Regions from separate parts of the Clostridium neonatale genome, predicted to be linked through region 2. Evidence: riboswitches for the same ligand, from Rfam matches in the RefSeq annotation. Region 2 holds a riboswitch; each other region holds the start of a gene.
What was found. A riboswitch is a leader RNA that binds a small molecule or an ion and turns the genes downstream of it on or off. The one in region 2 is predicted to bind lysine.

Region 1 (4,605 bases), 220 kb from region 2:
AAGGGCAATCATTGATCCTGGTATTACCTTATTTACCTTTGGCCAAAGTGCAATTATTATTATACAACCTATTCCAATTGCTAATGAATATATATTTAATGTATTCATATTTGCAAAATAGCTTTCCCATTTTGGAATAAATTCTGCTGGTACATTATCTATTTGTAATCCTAGCAAATCTTTAAGCTGGCCTGAGAAAAGTGTAACGGCTATGCCAGCAGTAAATCCAACTGTTATAGTTTTAGGTACATACCTAATAAGAGAACCAAATCTTAATAAACCCATAATAACTAATATAATTCCTGCCATAATTACAGCTGTAATTAATCCGTCTAATCCATGTTCTGCAATTATTGAATATATTATAGTAACAAATGCAGCTGTTGGACCTCCAATTTGAACTTTACTTCCCCCAAGAAAAGAAATTAGAAATCCAGCAAAAATTGCTGTTATAAGACCTTTTTCTGGTGAAACACCAGATGATATAGCAAGTGCTATTGATAGTGGTAATGCTATAACAGCCACAATAATTCCCGCTATTATATCTTTTGCCACCTGATTCTTAGTGATCTCTTTGTTTTTGAACATTGTAAAGAGTTTTGGCATCATTGTTTTATCACATCCTTTAAATTTGTACCCTATAATATTACTCTTTTTTACATAGTCAGTCAAAAAATTGCTTCAAAGTAATGTTTATCATTCTAATATCTATTAAAATCTACAACGTTTTCTCACAAAATCTCTTAATAATTTAATAAAAACTGATGTTATTAAATTATTTAATAATATCAGTTTCATATATAGTTCATATTTTATTATTTGCTTAATATTATATTCAATTCTTCTTTCAATTCATCACTTATTGCTGTTAATGGTAATCTAACTTCATCAGACTCAATTAATCCTTTTTTCTTTAAACAAAACTTAATAGGAGAAGGATTCGGCTCTTTAAATAAAAGGGGAATAAATTCATATAGTTCTTTCCATACTTTTAACGCATCCACATGGTTATTAGATTTTACAAGATTATATACTTTTATAAAATCAGCAGTTCTTAAATGTGCAGATGCCATTATTCCCCCATGACCTCCAAGTAAGAGTGTATTATAAAATAATCCATCATCTCCAGTTAATATGGAAAAATCTTTTGGTGGGTTTAAAAGTAAATCTGTAGTTTGCTTCAAGTTAGCACAACAGTCCTTTATTCCAATTATATTATTTAAATCAGCTAGCTTATATATTGTTTCATTTTCTATATTTACACCTGTTCTATATGGAATATTGTATACAACTATATCTAATCTTGTAGCTTCAGATAAGCTTTTAAAATGCTCAAATATTCCTTTTTGACTCGGTTTTGAATAGTAAGGTGTAACAGAAAGTATCCCATCAATATCATATCTTTCTATTGTCTTCACTTTCTTTACTAATTCACTAGTATTATTACCTCCAAGTCCAATATATATAGGAACTCTTTTATTATTTACTTCAATTGTTTTCTCTACTATTTCCTCATACTCACATGATGATAATGTTGGTGATTCTCCTGTTGTTGCAAGAGGCATAAACCCATTTACTCCTTGATCTATATAATGATTAATCATATTTTCATATGATTTAACATCTAACTTTCCATCTTTAAATGGCGTTACTAATGGTACAATTACACCTTGAATCTTCATTTTTTAATACACTCCTTTTAATTTTGTAATTAAATAGGAAAACCCGTCTGATATAAAACCAGACGGGTAGAGTTAATCACTAAAGCTAAGACGAAACTATTTTTGAAATCTTTTGAAATATTCATATATGAATAAATGTAATTATAATAAATAGTTTCATCAAACCTCTGTAGCTCTCCACTTTCGTGACAGTTATACATATATTCTATGTATACCCAGAAACAAATCTTTGCATAATTTCTTCCTTCGGCCATAGCACCTTTCCTAAATTAATCATAGCTTGCCAGCTCATAATAAGTACTTATTGCTTACAGCACCTCTACCTTAGGCTTTTCCTAATTAAATTACTAATAATTATAGCACTATATTAATAATATGTAAATATTTTTTAATTTATCTAAATAATTATAAAATTTATAAATCAAAAAATCCTAAAAGAACTTTTATAAATAACATTCCTACCACTAATAAAATAATTGGTTTAATGAATTTCGCTCCATTTTTAACTGCTAAATGAGCTCCTATATAATTTCCTGCTACTGAACATACTGCTGCTGGTATTCCTATGGCAAATGACACTTTAGAGCCTAATATGTAGGCTATTAAAGCTCCTATATTAGATGCAAGGTTAACTACCTTAGCATTTCCTGATGCCGTAATTAAATTAAATCCTAATAATGAGGTGAAAGCTAGTACTAAAAATGTTCCTGTACCTGGTCCAAAAAAGCCATCATAGCCTCCTATTATAAATCCAATTATTAAAGACATAAAATACATATCTTTTTTTTTAATTTCTTTTTCTTCTTCTACTGAACCGAAACTTCTATTAAATAATAAAAATACTGCTACAATTGGCAATATGATCATTAAACAATAATGTAAGTACTTTTCATCTAATATCAAAACTAATTTTGCTCCAAGCCAAGATCCTATTATTGCACCAATAGCTGATAATATAGCTAGTTTTAATTTTATATTTCCACTTTTGAAAAATTTACTAGTCGCTACAGCAGTTCCTATACTATTAGCAAATTTATTAGTTCCATAAGCCACATATATAGGCACACCAGCAAAAATATATGCTGGAAGTGATATTAATCCACCACCGCCAGCAACTGCATCAACAAATCCTGCTAAAAATACTAGTGGGCACACTATAATTAGCATTGTTATATATGATTCCATATAATTCCCCCTATTTATGTCCAATGCTTATATTTTAGATATATTCTGATTTCATGTCAAATAATATATAACAATTTCATATGTGAATATTTCCAAAAAGTATTCTTAAACAAGGATTTATCAACTTATATATAGAATAATTTATATGTTATCTTTATTTTTATTATAAAGATTTATATTATATAAATTTATAGTGCAATCTATAACAAGAAAGAAGGATTTATTCATGTATACTAATTATATATTTGACCTTTATGGAACATTGGTAGATATACATACTAATAAAAAATCTAAAATTCTTTGGAGTAAACTTTCATTGTTTTATTCATTTAATGGTGCTATATATTCTTCTGATGAATTAAAAGCATCATATCTTAATAAATTTAAAGAAAAACAGAAATCTTTATCTCATACTAAATATCCAGATTTCCCATTAGAAAATATATTTAAAATTCTTTATGAAGAAAAAGAAGTTAAACCATCTGAAGATTTAGTTAAATCAACAGCACATCTGTTTAGAACTCTTTCAATAAAATATTTAAAACTTTATAATGGGGTAATAGAACTATTAGAATTACTAAAAAGAAAAGAAAAAAATATTTATCTATTATCAAATGCTCAACAAGTATTCACTCTGTATGAAATGAGAATTTTAGATATAGAAAAATATTTTGATAAAATCTATTTTTCATCTGATTATTATATTTGCAAACCTGATTCAAAATTTTTTGAGCAATTAATTAGTGACCTTAATTTAGATATAAAAAAATCTATAATGATTGGAAATGATCCTATTTGTGATATAAAAGGTGCTCAGTCAGTTGGATTAGATACATTATATATACATTCAAATTTATCTCCTGAAATAAAGCACGAATTTAATCCTACATATAAAGTTATGAATGGAGATGTTAATCAAATATCATCGCTTATTATAAACTAAAAAGAGATAGTTATTTCTAACTATCTCTTAAACTTACCTAGCAACGTCCTACTCTCCCACACAGTCTCCCATGCAGTACCATCGGCGCTATAGACCTTAACTTTCCTGTTCGGAATGGGAAGGAGTGTTACCTCTATGCCATCATCACTAGATGCATAAATTTCCGAAATCTTTGATTTCGTTGAAATTTAGCACTCCTCAGCTTCAGCTGATGGAGTTTCCTTTAAAAGAAACTAATTTCAAAGTCAAAATCCTGATTTCACAAATCTTTTTTTGAAAGAATCATGTTCTTTCAAAATTGCACATAGTACCTAATGTATTACAACTTAATATTGGTCAAGCCCTCGACCTATTAGTATCAGTCAGCTAAATACGTTACCGCACTTACACCTCTGACCTATCAACCTTGTAGTCTTCAAGGGGTCTTACTAGCTTATGCTATGGGAAATCTCATCTTGAGGTGGGCTTCACACTTAGATGCTTTCAGCGTTTATCCCTTCCCGACTTAGCTACCCAGCAATGCTTCTGGCGAAACAACTGGTACACCATAGGTCAGTCCATCCCGGTCCTCTCGTACTAAGGACAGCTCCTCTCAAATTTCCTACGCCCGCGACGGATAGGGACCGAACTGTCTCACGACGTTCTGAACCCAGCTCGCGTGCCGCTTTAATGGGCGAACAGCCCAACCCTTGGGACCTACTTCAGCCCCAGGATGCGACGAGCCGACATCGAGGTGCCAAACCTCCCCGTCGATGTGAACTCTTGGGGGAGATCAGCCTGTTATCCCCGAGGTAG
Region 2 (4,605 bases):
TATTTTTATAAAATTTTGAATCATCTTTATTTTCATTTTTATTATTAGTATCTGTATAGTTATTTTTATTATTAGAAGTATTTGAATGCCTTTCAGTTGAAACTATATAATTTCCACTATAGTTTGATTCATTATTATATATCCTTGAATCTGAAGAATCATTTAAAGAATCTTTCATATAGTCAGTCAATAGGGCGCTATCTTTATATTTATTGATTAAAGTATCAATATCACCTAAACTTTCCACTATTTCTTCTTCTGATTTACCATTTTGAATCTCTAAATCAAATAAATTTTCATAGTGCCATATTATATCTTGAAGTTTCTTTTCAGGAATATCTTTTAACTCATCCATTAAAATATTAAAGAATTCATTTTTATTCAATAATATTACACCTCCTTATTAGCTTTATATGTTCTGATATAGAGTATAGAGTAAGAAGGTGGATACTACAATATACTGGAAGGATATTTAATCATTTATTAAGGTATTGCTTGAGGATGTTTATTTTTTATTAAGAAATTTTTAAGAAAATTGGATATATAAACATTTCTGTGGATAAGTATGTGGAAAATGTTTATATATTTGAATGGTGGATTAAGAAAAATTGGTATATAGCTTAGTTAAATCATTGTTTATATCTAATTATAAGTTGTGGATAAATAAATATGAATTGAATAATTTAAGTAATATGCTAGGATTTTTATTTAATTAGGTTACAAAAAATTAATAAAATAAATGTTACTACCTTAATAAAACAGTGTTAATATTATATTGACGATTAATTATTAAGAAATTAATATTAAATATATAAATTAGGAACAGTATGCACAATTATGTGGATAAAATCTGTGGATAATGTGGATAATTTATGGGTTAAATTATTTAATTAATTATTACAGATAAGGGGAAGGAGAGGGTTTAATGAATAAACGAGAAAAATTTGTTCCAGAAATAAAAGGTACATTAAGAAAACATGTGGTAGAAGTCCCATCAATAATACGAGAATGTGGGGGGATAAAGATTTTTGGGAAAAGAATAAAATCCCTACTATTCACAACGGATGTTGCAATAATAAGAAATACTAATGCTGATGCAATTATTGCTGTATACCCGTTTACCCCTCAGCCAATAATAACACAAGCTTTAGTTACTGCAGCAGATGTACCAGTATTCTGTGGAGTTGGTGGAGGAACAACTTATGGAAAGAGAGTAATCAATTTAGCATTAGATGCAGAATTTAAGGGAGCTATGGGTGTGGTAATGAATGCTCCTATATCAAATGATATAGTGAAACAAGTAAGAGATACAATAGATATTCCTATTATAGTTACAATAATATCTGAGGATGAGGATATAGATAAGAGAATAGAAGCAGGCGCAACAATATTTAATGTATCAGGCGGAAAAAGTACTGCAAAAATAGTTAGAAATATAAGAGAAAGGTATTCTGATTTCCCGATCATAGCAACTGGTGGACCGACAGTAGAGACTATAGAAGAAACTATTAAGGCTGGTGCTAATGCAATAACATATACACCGCCAACAGCTTCAAGTATTATGGGGAGACTTATGGACACATATAGAGATGATATGAGATAATAAAAAATAGTCATTGAAATATAAGAAAAATGTGGTATCATAATTGTAACAAGTTGAATAATATAATAGCATAAGTTTTAATAGATGTAGAGGTGCTATAACAAAGAGTAATTATATTGAACTGGCAGGTTAGGATATATAATAAAAGGTGTTATAGCCGAAGAGATGGATTTTTATGCAAAAATCAATTTCTGGGTATTCATAAAATATATGAATAACTGTCACGAAAGTGTTGAGCTACACAGTTATAATAATGAATCATATAATTGATTGTTATTTTAACAAAGTAAAAAGCTCGTCACAGATATATCTGTGACGTTTATTTTTATAAAAATAAGCAATAAACATATTTTATAGTTAGAAATAATATAAGTTTTAAATTATGAAGTATGAATAAAGAAGATTGGGGTAATATTATGGAACTATTTGGAACAATGAAAGTTGAAGAGAATGAGCTAATAATAGGTGGGAATAGAGCGACAGATTTAGTAAAAGAATATGGAAGTCCTTTATATGTATTTGATGAGGAACTTATAAGAAATTATTGTAGAGATTATAGAAAATATTTTAAATGTGAAGAAAATAATAATAAGGTTGCATTTGCTGGTAAGGCATTTTTAAATGTACAAATGTGCAAATTATTAAAAGAAGAAAATATGAATTTAGATGTAGTTTCAGGTGGAGAGCTTTATACAGCATATAAAGCGGATTTTCCATTAGAAAAAGTAATGTTTCATGGAAATAATAAGACATTAGATGAAATTGAGCTTGGGGTAAAGCTTGGTGTGGGTAAATTTGTTGTTGATAATTTTTATGAAATGGAAGCATTAAATAATATAGCAAAAGAATATAATAAGGTTCAAAATATATATTTAAGAATAACACCAGGAATTGATGCACATACTCATGAATATATTAGAACAGGTCAAATTGATTCTAAATTTGGTTTTGCACCAGTAGAAGATACTATAGAAAAATCTATAGAAATGGCTATAAATCTAGAGAATATAAACCTTGTAGGTATTCATTGTCATATAGGTTCACAGACTTTTGGACTTGAGGCATATGAAGAGGCTGTTGAGGTAATGTTTAATTTAGTAAAAAAAATTAAAAAAAATATGGATTATTTAATAAAAGAAGTAGATTTTGGTGGTGGTTTTGGTATATACTATACTAAAGAGGACAAACCTCTAGAAACTTCTGAATATTGTGAAGCAATAATAAATAAGGCAGAAGAGGTATCTTCAAGATTAAACATTGAGAGACCTATACTTACTATAGAACCAGGAAGAAGTATAGTAGGTAATGCGGGCGTTACTTTATACACAATAGGTGCAATAAAAGATATTCCAGGTGTTAGAAAATATGTTTCTGTAGACGGTGGAATGACTGACAATATAAGACCAGCTCTTTATAGTGCTGAATATGAAAGTATATTAGCAAATAGAGTTAATAGTGAAGTGACGGAAAAGGTTACTATTGCAGGAAAATGTTGTGAATCAGGAGATATTTTATTAAAGGATGTTACTCTTCCGGAAGTTAAAACTGGAGATATATTAGCTATTATGACTACAGGTGCTTATGGATATTCTATGTCTAGTAATTATAATAGAATACCAAAACCAGCAGTTGTTATGGTTAAGGACTCTAAGGCAAGATTAATATGCAGAAGAGAAACTTATGAAGATATGATAAGGAATGATGTTATATAATTCTTTATTATATAATTAGGACAAGCTTTTTATTAATATTCTTTCCCAAGATTATTATATATATATAAAGATGGTGTATATGAACTTCATGTACACCATCTTTTTAATTTTCAATTGTTAATGATTAATTATCAATGAAGTATAATTTTTAGAGCAAAATTTGAAAATATATATTTTAAGAAATTTTGAAAGAATTTAACTTAAATTGATAATTGAAATTTTATAATTAAAAAGATTCTATTAAGATTAAGATTTTCTCATATACTGATAATTTGCAATAAAGTGAAAGAAATTTAATAATTTATAAACATTATAAACTATAAATTATGGTATACTTATAAAGTGAAAATAGTTGGAATGGGGGCAATAATAAGTTGGAAGAAAATAATTTATTAAAAGAAGAAAAAAAACTAGATAAAAAGGCAATAATAAAGGAATATATTCTAAATTTTATAATAATAGGTGGCTTAGCATTTTTAATATTAAAATTTGTAGGCCATGGTGTTTATATTCCAAGTGAGTCTATGGTTCCAACTTTAGAAGTTAATGATAGGTTAATTGTATCCAATGTGTATAAGCCAGAAAACTTAAAAGAGGGAGATATAGTTACATTTAAATGCGATGAATATGGAGATAAATTATTAATAAAGAGATTAATAGGTCTCCCAGGTGATACTATTGAAATAAAAGATGGAGTTGTTTTTAGAAATGGTACAGAGCTAGAAGAACCATATGTTAAAAATAATGAAGAATATGATGGGTATTTTGAGATTCCAGAAGGAAAATACTTTTTCTTAGGAGATAATAGAGCAAATTCAGATGATTCTAGGTATTGGGAGAACCCATATGTGGATAGAAAAGATATTGAAGGTAAAGTACAAATAAGAATTTATCCATTTAATGAAATAGGAAAAGTAGATTAAGACACTTTAGTGACACAAATATTAGATATAATATAATGTAAGTTTTATATAAGGAGAATTTAAATATGAAAAAGAATGATGACTTTACAATTAATTCAAAAGATATAGAAGCAAATGAATCTTTGAATAAGAAAAATGGATTTATCAAAAAATTTTTCAAAGATTGGATAGTTCCAATATTTGCGGCATTAGTTATAGCAGTGCTAATTAATAAATTCATATTTTTCAATGTTTATGTACCAACTGGATCAATGATTCCTACAATAAATGAAAATGACAAGATTTTAGTTACCAGAATCTATAATCCAGAGAAAATTCAAAGAGGAGATATAATTGTATTTTACTCTGAAGAATTACAGGAAACATT
Region 3 (4,605 bases), on a different contig from region 2:
TTAATATAAAAATAGTTTAATATAAAAATAATATAACCCATCATAATGGTAAAACCTATTTTCCATATTATCACTATAATCTTTTTACTGTTTGCTACTATGTCCTTTTTTACGATTGAAATCTTTCCTATATTCTTTGAATTTATTATTATATTTGTTGTATTAGAATTAGATTTAATATTTTCTATGCCTTCAATATGACTAGCTTGATTTTCTATTCTATTAATATTCCCTATAAAATCTGGCATAATAGGTATTAGAATCAGCCTAGCAATTAAAATTAACCATATATAATAATGGGCTTTAGCTGACATTTTATGCTTAAATATAGTTTTTATTAATAAAATGCAAGCTGTCATTATTGTAGTAATAATCGCTATATTTAATAGCATAAACATCTAATCATCTTCTTCCATTTTATTTATTATATTCATTAATTCTTCTTCTTCCTTTTTGGATAAATTACTTTCTTTTACTAATGTAGATACAAACATAGATAACGAATTATCAAATACTTTTGCTAAAAAATTTTTAGTTTCATTAATTTTACATTCTTGTTCTTTTACTGCACATTTATATAAAAAATTTTTCCCTTGACTCTTATCTGCTACTACAAATTCTTTATCCGTCAGTCTCTTAACCAATGTTTTTATAGTTGAATAACTCCAGCCTCTTCCTTCTAATTGCTCTACTATAAAACTCATTGTACTATTAGGATTTTTCCATAACACTTTCATAACTTCCCATTCTGATTCACTTATAGAGTACTCTTTTTCCAATTCCGCACTTCCTTTCTAAGCTACAGGTGTAACCCTGCTTATAGGTTACACCTGTAGCCTATAAATGTCAATATGTTATTCTTATCTTTTTTAATTAATATTTAAGTAAAAAAACTACCACAGAATAACTTTTTAAATCATTCTGTGGTAGTTTTTAATATAATTTATAGCTTATTCTTAAATCACTTCTACATTATCAACTGGCTTACCTACGAAATAAACTAGTGCAAATATCGCAGCTGTTGCTAATGGTAATACAAGCCATATAGAAAGTCCTAATCCTACTGGAATATATCCAAATAGTATTGTAATTGCTGCTACAGATAACGCATATGGCATTTGAGTTCTAACATGACTAATATGATCACATCCTGCTCCCATTGATGACATAATTGTCGTATCTGAAATTGGAGAACAGTGATCCCCAAAAATAGCTCCAGTTAAAACAGCACTCGTACCTACTATAACGTATCCCATTTCAGGCGATATTGAGTATGAAAGAGGGATCGCAAGTGGCATTAATATTCCCATAGTCCCATATGCTGTACCTGTTGCAAATGATATAACTGCTCCTAAAATGAATATTATACTTGGTAATAAAAATTGAGGTATTGAACTTGAAAGCAATTTAACTAAATATGCTGCAGTTCCTAACTCTTTTATCACTGAACTTAATGACCATGCAAGTATTAATATAACTCCTGTTATGATTAATCCTTTCATTCCATCTATCCAGACTTCTACTGCTTCTGAGAATGTAAATATTTTTTTACATACAGCCATAAATATGGCAACAATAGATGCAAATAATGCTGATTGGAATAATGCTACCGATGCATCTGATGCACTAAAAGCTTCTCTTATAGCTGTAAATGAAGCTGGTGATGTTGTCATTAAATTTTGAAGTACAACATCTTCACCACCCATAATTGCAGTATATCCACTATAATAAAAACTTATCAGAGCTGATATCATTAACGCTCCAATTGGAATAATTGCATTCCATACGCTTAGTTTAACACCTTCTTTAGGTGCCATTTCATCTTCTACATCTTTATCAAGAGTAATTTCTTTACTTGCATCTGATATGTATCCTTTTCTTGCATTTATTTCCGCTTTTCTCATGGGACCAAAATCTCTTAATAAAAGTGATGTAGCAACAACAAAAATTAAAATTAATATGTTATAGAATCTATATGGAATCGTACTTAAAAATACTCCAAATGCATCTACTTCCTGACCTATTAATGTGAAACCATCTTTTATTAATCCAACTTCTAACCCAATCCATGTAGATACAATCATAATTCCTGCAATTGGTGCTGCTGTAGCATCAATTATAAAAGATAATCTTTCTCTTGAAATTTTCATCTTATCTGCTACCGGCTTCATTATTGGTCCGACAATTAATGAATTTGCATAATCATCAAAGAATACCAATACTCCCAAGAACCATGTTATTAATTGAGCACTTCTTGGAGTTTTTGCCTTTTTAGCAAGAGACTCTGCAATTGCTTTTGCTCCGCCCATTTTACTGACTAAGCTTATAACTCCTCCAATTACCATAACTTGAAGAACAATACCTGCATTCCATGGATCTGCTAATGAGTTTAATGCTCTTTGTACAAAATCTAAAAATGCTTGAATAATAGCCATAAATGGATTACTTCCTATAATCTGTAATAAAAAACATCCTGATAGAGTTCCTATAAATAGTGATATTACAACATTTTTTGTTATAAATGCTAATGCGATTGCTATAATTGGTGGAAGTATAGTCCAAAGTCCAAATTTTTCTGCATTAACCTCTGCAACGTCAGCTGCAAAAACTGCTGTCGATGCCATTATTAACATAATTAATGTCAATAAAAACACACGGTAGCTTCTTGAATTTTTCATGTTAATGATCCTCCTAATCTTTATTGTGATAAATTTAAAGATAGAAATTAAGTAATTAACTTATAAAATACAATTATGGCTCTAAGAAATTTATTTTCTAAATTTAAAATAAATTCTTAATCAAAAAAATAAGACCTTGAGATAACACCCAAGGTCTTTAAAAACATAATATGTTTTACATAACCACGAATGATAGCTCACCACAAAGTACTTGTGACAGTTTTGCATATATTCTATGCAACCCCAGCTCTATAACCTTAAAGCATTAGTTATAGACTTCGGCAATATTTCCTTTCATATTACTTCAAAGTGCTTAGCTCCATAATATTACTATTAAATATTGCGCCTCTATCTCTTACTTTATTCACTTTTATATGATATAGAATACCTTATTTTTAATTTTATTTCAATATTTTTTGATTTTATTGTTAGTTTTATTTCTTCTTTCGACATTCATTTGCTCTGCTCATAGATATTAGAACTTTTATAGCTAACATAAAAGCAATTGCGTATCCACCAATCCCTATTATTGATATTCCTCTATATAAAGGCTTAACATCATTACTGATAATTAATGATGAAGATAATATTAACGCAGCAATAACAACACCTTCTGTTAATCTATTTACCATTTTATTAGCTTGCTTAATTATTTCATCTATCTCATTAATTCGTATATCTAGTGTAAGCTTTCCATCTGATAATTTATTCAAAACCTCTACAGTCTTTGTAGGAATTTTCATAGAATCTCTTGTAAAACAATATAGTGAAATTATTAATTCTTCTTTCTCTAAACATCTTAAAATCGTAGTTCTATTATTTGATTTCATAAAATTAGCAATTACATTTACTATTTCTCGATCTGGGTCAAGATAAGCAATTACTCCTTCTAACAAAATTAAGCTCCTTGTCAAGGAAACCAATTCTCTAGGTAACTGTATATTATTTTCCCTTGTAATATTCCATATTTCTTGAACAAGTTCTGATATTTTTATATTTTTTATAGATGTTTCTAAATAAACATCGAAAATATATGAAACTGAATCGTATATATCTACTTTATTGACCTTTCCTTTCTTTATAGCTATTGCTAAAATGCAGTTAACCAGTTTTTCTTTATCATGAGTAGCTATATTAAGCCATTTTTTCATGTTATCACTTAGTTGTCCTACTATGCCAAAATCTATAAAACATATTTTCCCTTCTGAAATCAATAAATTTCCGGGATGTGGATCTCCATGAAAAAAGCCATCTTCAAATATATGTTTACAGAATGCTAATGTCAATTTATCAGCAATATCATTTATATCATATCCATTCTGCTCAAGCTCTTTTATATCATTTATTTTTATACCATCAATATTTTCTAATACTAAAACCTTATCACTTAACAACTCTCTAACTACATAAGGTGCATAAATAGGTGCAGTATTTTTATTTAACTCGCTAAATTTCTCTATATTACCAGCTTCTGATATAAAATCAAGTTCTTGAATTGTTGTGAATTTTATTTCTTCCAGCGCTTCTATAGGATCAATTATAGGTATATTTATTCTTCCTTCAGCAATCTTCAATATCTTCATCAGAATAGCAATATCTTTTATTATTTTTTCATATATTTTAGGCCTTTGAATTTTTAAAACGACCTCTCTGCCATCTTTTAATATTCCTTCATATACTTGTGCTATAGATGCTGATGCTATTGGAGCCCTATTAAGATATTGAAAACTTTCATCTATAGTTGTGTTCAGTGATTTTTCAAAAACTAACTTCATATCGTCAAAATTTTCCACTATCGCTGAATCTTGTAACTTAACTAACTCATCTATGTATTCTTTTGGCAATAAATCTGGTCTGGTGCTTAATATTTGACCTATCTTAATAAATGTTGGACCTAAATCTTCAAAAGCTTTTCTTAAATTAGCAG
Region 4 (4,605 bases), 320 kb from region 2:
TGTCAACATCAGAATATAGAAAATATATACAAAAAATAAATCATGTATAGAGTCTTTTGGTAAAGAAATTCTTGCATTTACTGTATTTATTTCTAAAGAGACATTTCCAGTTTAAAGTGCAGAAAGTGTAGTTTTAGGAAAACTTACATTTACCTCTGATATATAATAATTATTATCAGGTATAAGTATTTTAGCTACATCATTACCTTGTTTTTTTTATGTTTCAATTGCCTCATTAGCTTTATCTTCAGTAAATATTATATTTTCTTTTTTAGCTCTATCATTTCCTGTAGTTATTTGAATTGGAATTTGTGTGACGGAGCTGTCATTCTTTTCACTTACAACAGGTATGCTAGTTTGTTCATATTTTGAAGTATTGGATTTATGTTTTGATGAAGAAGAGCTAAAACTAATTGTAGCTTTTTTATTAAATCTTCCTGTAATAGCTTGGAATTTTTATTCATTAAAGTATCCAATTAATCTAATAAATGAATTTGCATCAGCATTAACTAATTTATAATTTTCATCTGTTCCTATTAGTTTATCATTGTCAGAATCAGAATTGGAAGATCTATACCATTCAAAGTGTATGGCGTCATTTAGGGTAATATCTCTATCAATTGTAAAAAATAATAAAAAAAGGTTGCAATTAAATAAATAATATGTTATTATAAATGAGTAGCAAATTTGCTAACAAAAAAAGTTTCATTTAGGTAAATAGTTTCTCGAGAATTAGAGATTATTATATCAATTTAGAATCTTTAATTTTAGGAGGAATATTTATGACAGATAAGACAATAACATGCAGAGATTGCGGAAGTGAATTCATATTTTCAGTAGGAGAACAAGAATTCTATAAAGAAAAAGGATTCGAAAATGAGCCTACAAGATGTCCATCTTGTAGAAGAGCTAAAAAAGAACAAAATAGAAGATAATTTTAGATTGTTATAGGTTGTAGTTTAGGCTACAACCTTTTTTGATATTCTATTATAATAAAAATGAATAATATATTAATTAAAAACCTCACTTATTAGCGATACGGAGAACTGTATCATAAGTGACAGACCAAAACTTGCTTTTTGTGGGGGGGAACTTATATAGCAGTGAAAGTAAATGTGAAATTTGCTGAAATTATATAATTAAAAATTAACAGAGAATCGTATTAAAAAGAATTAATTTATAAGTATAAATCTATAAACGAATTTTAATTTTTAATATTAATAAAAAAATTTTAAAAAGATTGACAAAAGCTAAATATATAGTTATCATTATGTCATAAAATTAAATATATGCCTCACTTTACTGTGAGGTAGAGGCGCAGAATCCAACAGTCTTTAGCAGAGCTAGAGAGAGCAATGAAGCTATGGAGAAGGGGATTTTGCCGAAGTTTGCAATATATCTCAGTGTTGCTTGCTGGGTCTGTAGTTAAGAGCTGCAGGACTGTCTTAATAAACTCCCCAGTTTATTAAGTTGTGCTATCTCAATTAGAAAGATGAGGGGATATTATATGAAATTTAAGCTAGGCCATATAGTAGTAGTTTTTATAAATTCATATAATATTATCTAAAATATTGAAGATAGTACCAGCCCTTTGGGTTGGTTTTTTTATTATAAAAAAGGAGAGGGTAAATATGAAAAAAAGATTATCAGCACTAATTTTAGCTGTGGTAACAGCAACAATGACATTAACAGGATGTGGGACAAAGGCTTCATCAGAAAATGTGTTTAGAGTAGGGATGGAAGCAGGATATGCACCTTTCAATTGGACTCAGCTGGATGATTCAAATGGTGCAGTAAAAATAGAAGGAAGTTCGGAATATGCTGGCGGATATGACGTAGAAATAGCAAAGAAAATAGCTGATTCATTAGGAAAAGAATTAGTTATAGTTAAAACTGAATGGGATGGATTAGTACCATCATTAACATCGGGAAAAATAGATGCTATTATTGCAGGTATGTCTCCAACAGAAGAACGTAAGGAAACAATAGATTTTTCAGATGTTTATTATAAGTCAGACCTAGTAATGCTAGTAAAAAATGGTGGAGCATATGATAATGCAACGACACTAAATGATTTTTCAGGAGCTAAAATAACAGCTCAATTAAATACTTTCCACTATTCAGTAATAGATCAAATACCATCAGTTAATAAACAACCAGCTATGGATAATTTCCCAGCTATGAGAGTTGCTTTAGAAAGCGGAGTTATAGATGGTTATGTCACAGAAAGACCAGAAGCCTTAAGTGCTCAAATGGCAAATGACAACTTTAAAATGATAGAATTTAAAGATGGTTTTGTTACATCAGAAGAAGATACAGCTATAGCAGTTGGTGTACAAAAGGGAAGTGAATTAAAAGATAAGATAAATGAAATTTTAAAAGGAATATCAGAAGAAGAAAGATTAGAAATAATGGATACGGCTATTAAAAATCAACCAGCGGCTCAATAGCTCAGGGTATAGATTATTATAAAAAGCCTAAATCCTATAATTAAATATTTTAAGGAGAGTTTTTTATGAGTCTAGAATGGATAATTAAGATACTGCAAAATAACTGGCCAATGCTTTTACGTGGGGCTGGAATGACATTATTAATTTCTATAATAGGAACATTAGTGGGAACGCTTATAGGTCTTATAGTGGGAGTTATAAGGACAATTCCTATTCCAGAAAAAGGAACTAAAAGAGTATTTCTAAAAATAATTAACTCAATTTTATCGATTTATATAGAGTTTTTCCGTGGAACTCCTATGATAGTGCAAGCTATGGTTATTTATTATGGATCTGCGGCAGCTTTTGGAATAGACATAGATAGAGTTTTAGCAGGACTATTTATAGTATCAGTAAATACAGGTGCATATATGTCTGAAATAGTAAGAGGTGGTATTGTTTCAATAGATAAGGGACAATTTGAAGCAGCGCAAGCAATAGGAATGAATCATTTTCAGACTATGATAAATGTAGTATTACCACAAGTTGTTAGAAATATTTTACCAGCAACAGGTAATGAGTTCGTAATAAATATAAAAGATACATCTGTATTAAATGTTATATCTGTATCAGAACTATATTTCCAAACTAAGACTATATCAGGAAATAATTTCAGATATTTTGAATCGTTCTTTATATCATGTATAATCTATTTCATTATGACATTTACAGTTACAAGAATATTAAGAGCAATAGAAAAGAAACTAGATGGACCAGAAAATTATATTATTGCAGGAAATCAAATGCAAGTTGAAACACCAGAAGATATAGCTAAAAAAGTTAATGGTAATGTGGTAGCTTAAGGAGGAATCGAAATGGAAAAAATAATTGAAATTAAACACTTAAGTAAATCCTTTGGAGACCATAAGGTTTTAAAAGATATAGATTTTTCAGTTAATAAGGGAGAAGTTGTTTGTATTATAGGATCTTCAGGATCTGGAAAATCAACATTATTAAGATGTGTAAATCTTTTAGAAAAACCAACAGGCGGGGAAATTATATATAATGGTGAAAATATATTAGATGATAAACATGATATATATAAATATAGAACTAAATTAGGAATGGTATTTCAGCAATTTAATTTATTTAACAACCACAATGTTTTAAGTAACTGTGTAGTTGGACAAATGAAGGTCTTAGGAAGAAGTAGAGAAGAAGCTGAAAAAGTTGCTATGAAGTATTTAGAGATTGTAGGTATGAGTAATTATATAAATGCTAAGCCAAAACAATTATCTGGTGGACAAAAACAAAGGGTAGCAATAGCAAGAGCATTATCTATGGAACCTGATGTAATATTATTTGATGAGCCAACATCTGCTTTAGATCCTGAAATGGTTGGAGAAGTATTAAAGGTAATGAAGGAACTTGCAGAAAGCGGACTTACTATGCTAGTTGTAACTCATGAAATGGAATTTGCAAGAGAAGTATCAGATAGAGTTGTATTTATGAATAATGGTATTATCGAAGAAGAAGGAGATCCAGAAGAGATTTTCAATAATCCTAAAAAAGAAAGAACAAGAGAATTCTTAAAACGTACTTTAAAAAACTAGGTTTATGCCTAGTTTTTTTGTATATAAACAATAGATTAAATGATGTTGAACATCAAAATTATTCTCTTACTGATGGATTTGCGCCTCATGGAGTCTAGCCTGTACTATTACAAAGGCATGGATTGATGAAGAGAAAAATTATATTTATATTTTTAGAAACAATGTTACAGTAAAATTGGTGATTTATACAAAAATATGTAACATTGTTTTTATATGTTCAAAATATATTGAATATAGATAGTATATAATATAAAGTTATAATTAAATTAGAAATTATATGGGGTTTAAATAAGCATAAATTGGAGGAAGATTGATGCACAAAGAAGTAGTAAAAAATATGACATCTGGTAATCCAACTAAATTAATTATTAGTTTTGCAATACCGCTACTATTGGGAAACATATTTCAGCAGCTTTATAATATGGTTGATACAGTTATTGTTGGAAGATTTATTGGAGTTAATGCATTAGCCGCTGTTGGTTCAACAGGTTCTATAAACTTCTTAGTATTAGGGTTTGTTTTAGGACTTACTCAAGGATTATCAATATTAGTGGCACAATATT

Region 1: another riboswitch for lysine. It lies ahead of dapA (4-hydroxy-tetrahydrodipicolinate synthase); the one in region 2 lies ahead of lysA (diaminopimelate decarboxylase).
Region 3: another riboswitch for lysine. It lies ahead of CNEONATNEC86_RS00400 (Na+/H+ antiporter NhaC family protein); the one in region 2 lies ahead of lysA (diaminopimelate decarboxylase).
Region 4: another riboswitch for lysine. It lies ahead of CNEONATNEC86_RS20760 (transporter substrate-binding domain-containing protein); the one in region 2 lies ahead of lysA (diaminopimelate decarboxylase).

What each region holds. Positions count from the first base shown of each region.
Region 1 is NZ_UICR01000003.1:466,660-471,264, forward strand. It holds gene CNEONATNEC86_RS20270 (SulP family inorganic anion transporter) at 1-609, opposite strand, end outside; gene dapA (4-hydroxy-tetrahydrodipicolinate synthase) at 816-1,682, opposite strand; lysine riboswitch at 1,845-2,012, opposite strand; gene CNEONATNEC86_RS20280 (TSUP family transporter) at 2,097-2,867, opposite strand; gene CNEONATNEC86_RS20285 (HAD family hydrolase) at 3,094-3,810, shown strand; rRNA gene rrf (5S ribosomal RNA) at 3,846-3,962, opposite strand; rRNA gene CNEONATNEC86_RS20295 (23S ribosomal RNA) at 4,143-4,605, opposite strand, start outside.
Region 2 is NZ_UICR01000003.1:244,643-249,247, reverse strand. It holds gene CNEONATNEC86_RS19375 (HAAS signaling domain-containing protein) at 1-385, opposite strand, end outside; gene CNEONATNEC86_RS19370 (hydrolase) at 926-1,603, shown strand; lysine riboswitch at 1,683-1,851, shown strand; gene lysA (diaminopimelate decarboxylase) at 2,020-3,315, shown strand; gene lepB (signal peptidase I) at 3,690-4,238, shown strand; gene lepB (signal peptidase I) at 4,304-4,605, shown strand, end outside.
Region 3 is NZ_UICR01000001.1:87,286-91,890, reverse strand. It holds gene CNEONATNEC86_RS00410 (M56 family metallopeptidase) at 1-398, opposite strand, end outside; gene CNEONATNEC86_RS00405 (BlaI/MecI/CopY family transcriptional regulator) at 399-779, opposite strand; gene CNEONATNEC86_RS00400 (Na+/H+ antiporter NhaC family protein) at 957-2,684, opposite strand; lysine riboswitch at 2,864-3,037, opposite strand; gene CNEONATNEC86_RS00395 (ABC1 kinase family protein) at 3,113-4,605, opposite strand, start outside.
Region 4 is NZ_UICR01000003.1:566,919-571,523, reverse strand. It holds gene CNEONATNEC86_RS20770 (hypothetical protein) at 314-520, shown strand; gene CNEONATNEC86_RS20765 (zinc-ribbon domain-containing protein) at 783-935, shown strand; lysine riboswitch at 1,303-1,486, shown strand; gene CNEONATNEC86_RS20760 (transporter substrate-binding domain-containing protein) at 1,632-2,450, shown strand; gene CNEONATNEC86_RS20755 (amino acid ABC transporter permease) at 2,516-3,292, shown strand; gene CNEONATNEC86_RS20750 (amino acid ABC transporter ATP-binding protein) at 3,305-4,042, shown strand; gene CNEONATNEC86_RS20745 (MATE family efflux transporter) at 4,356-4,605, shown strand, end outside.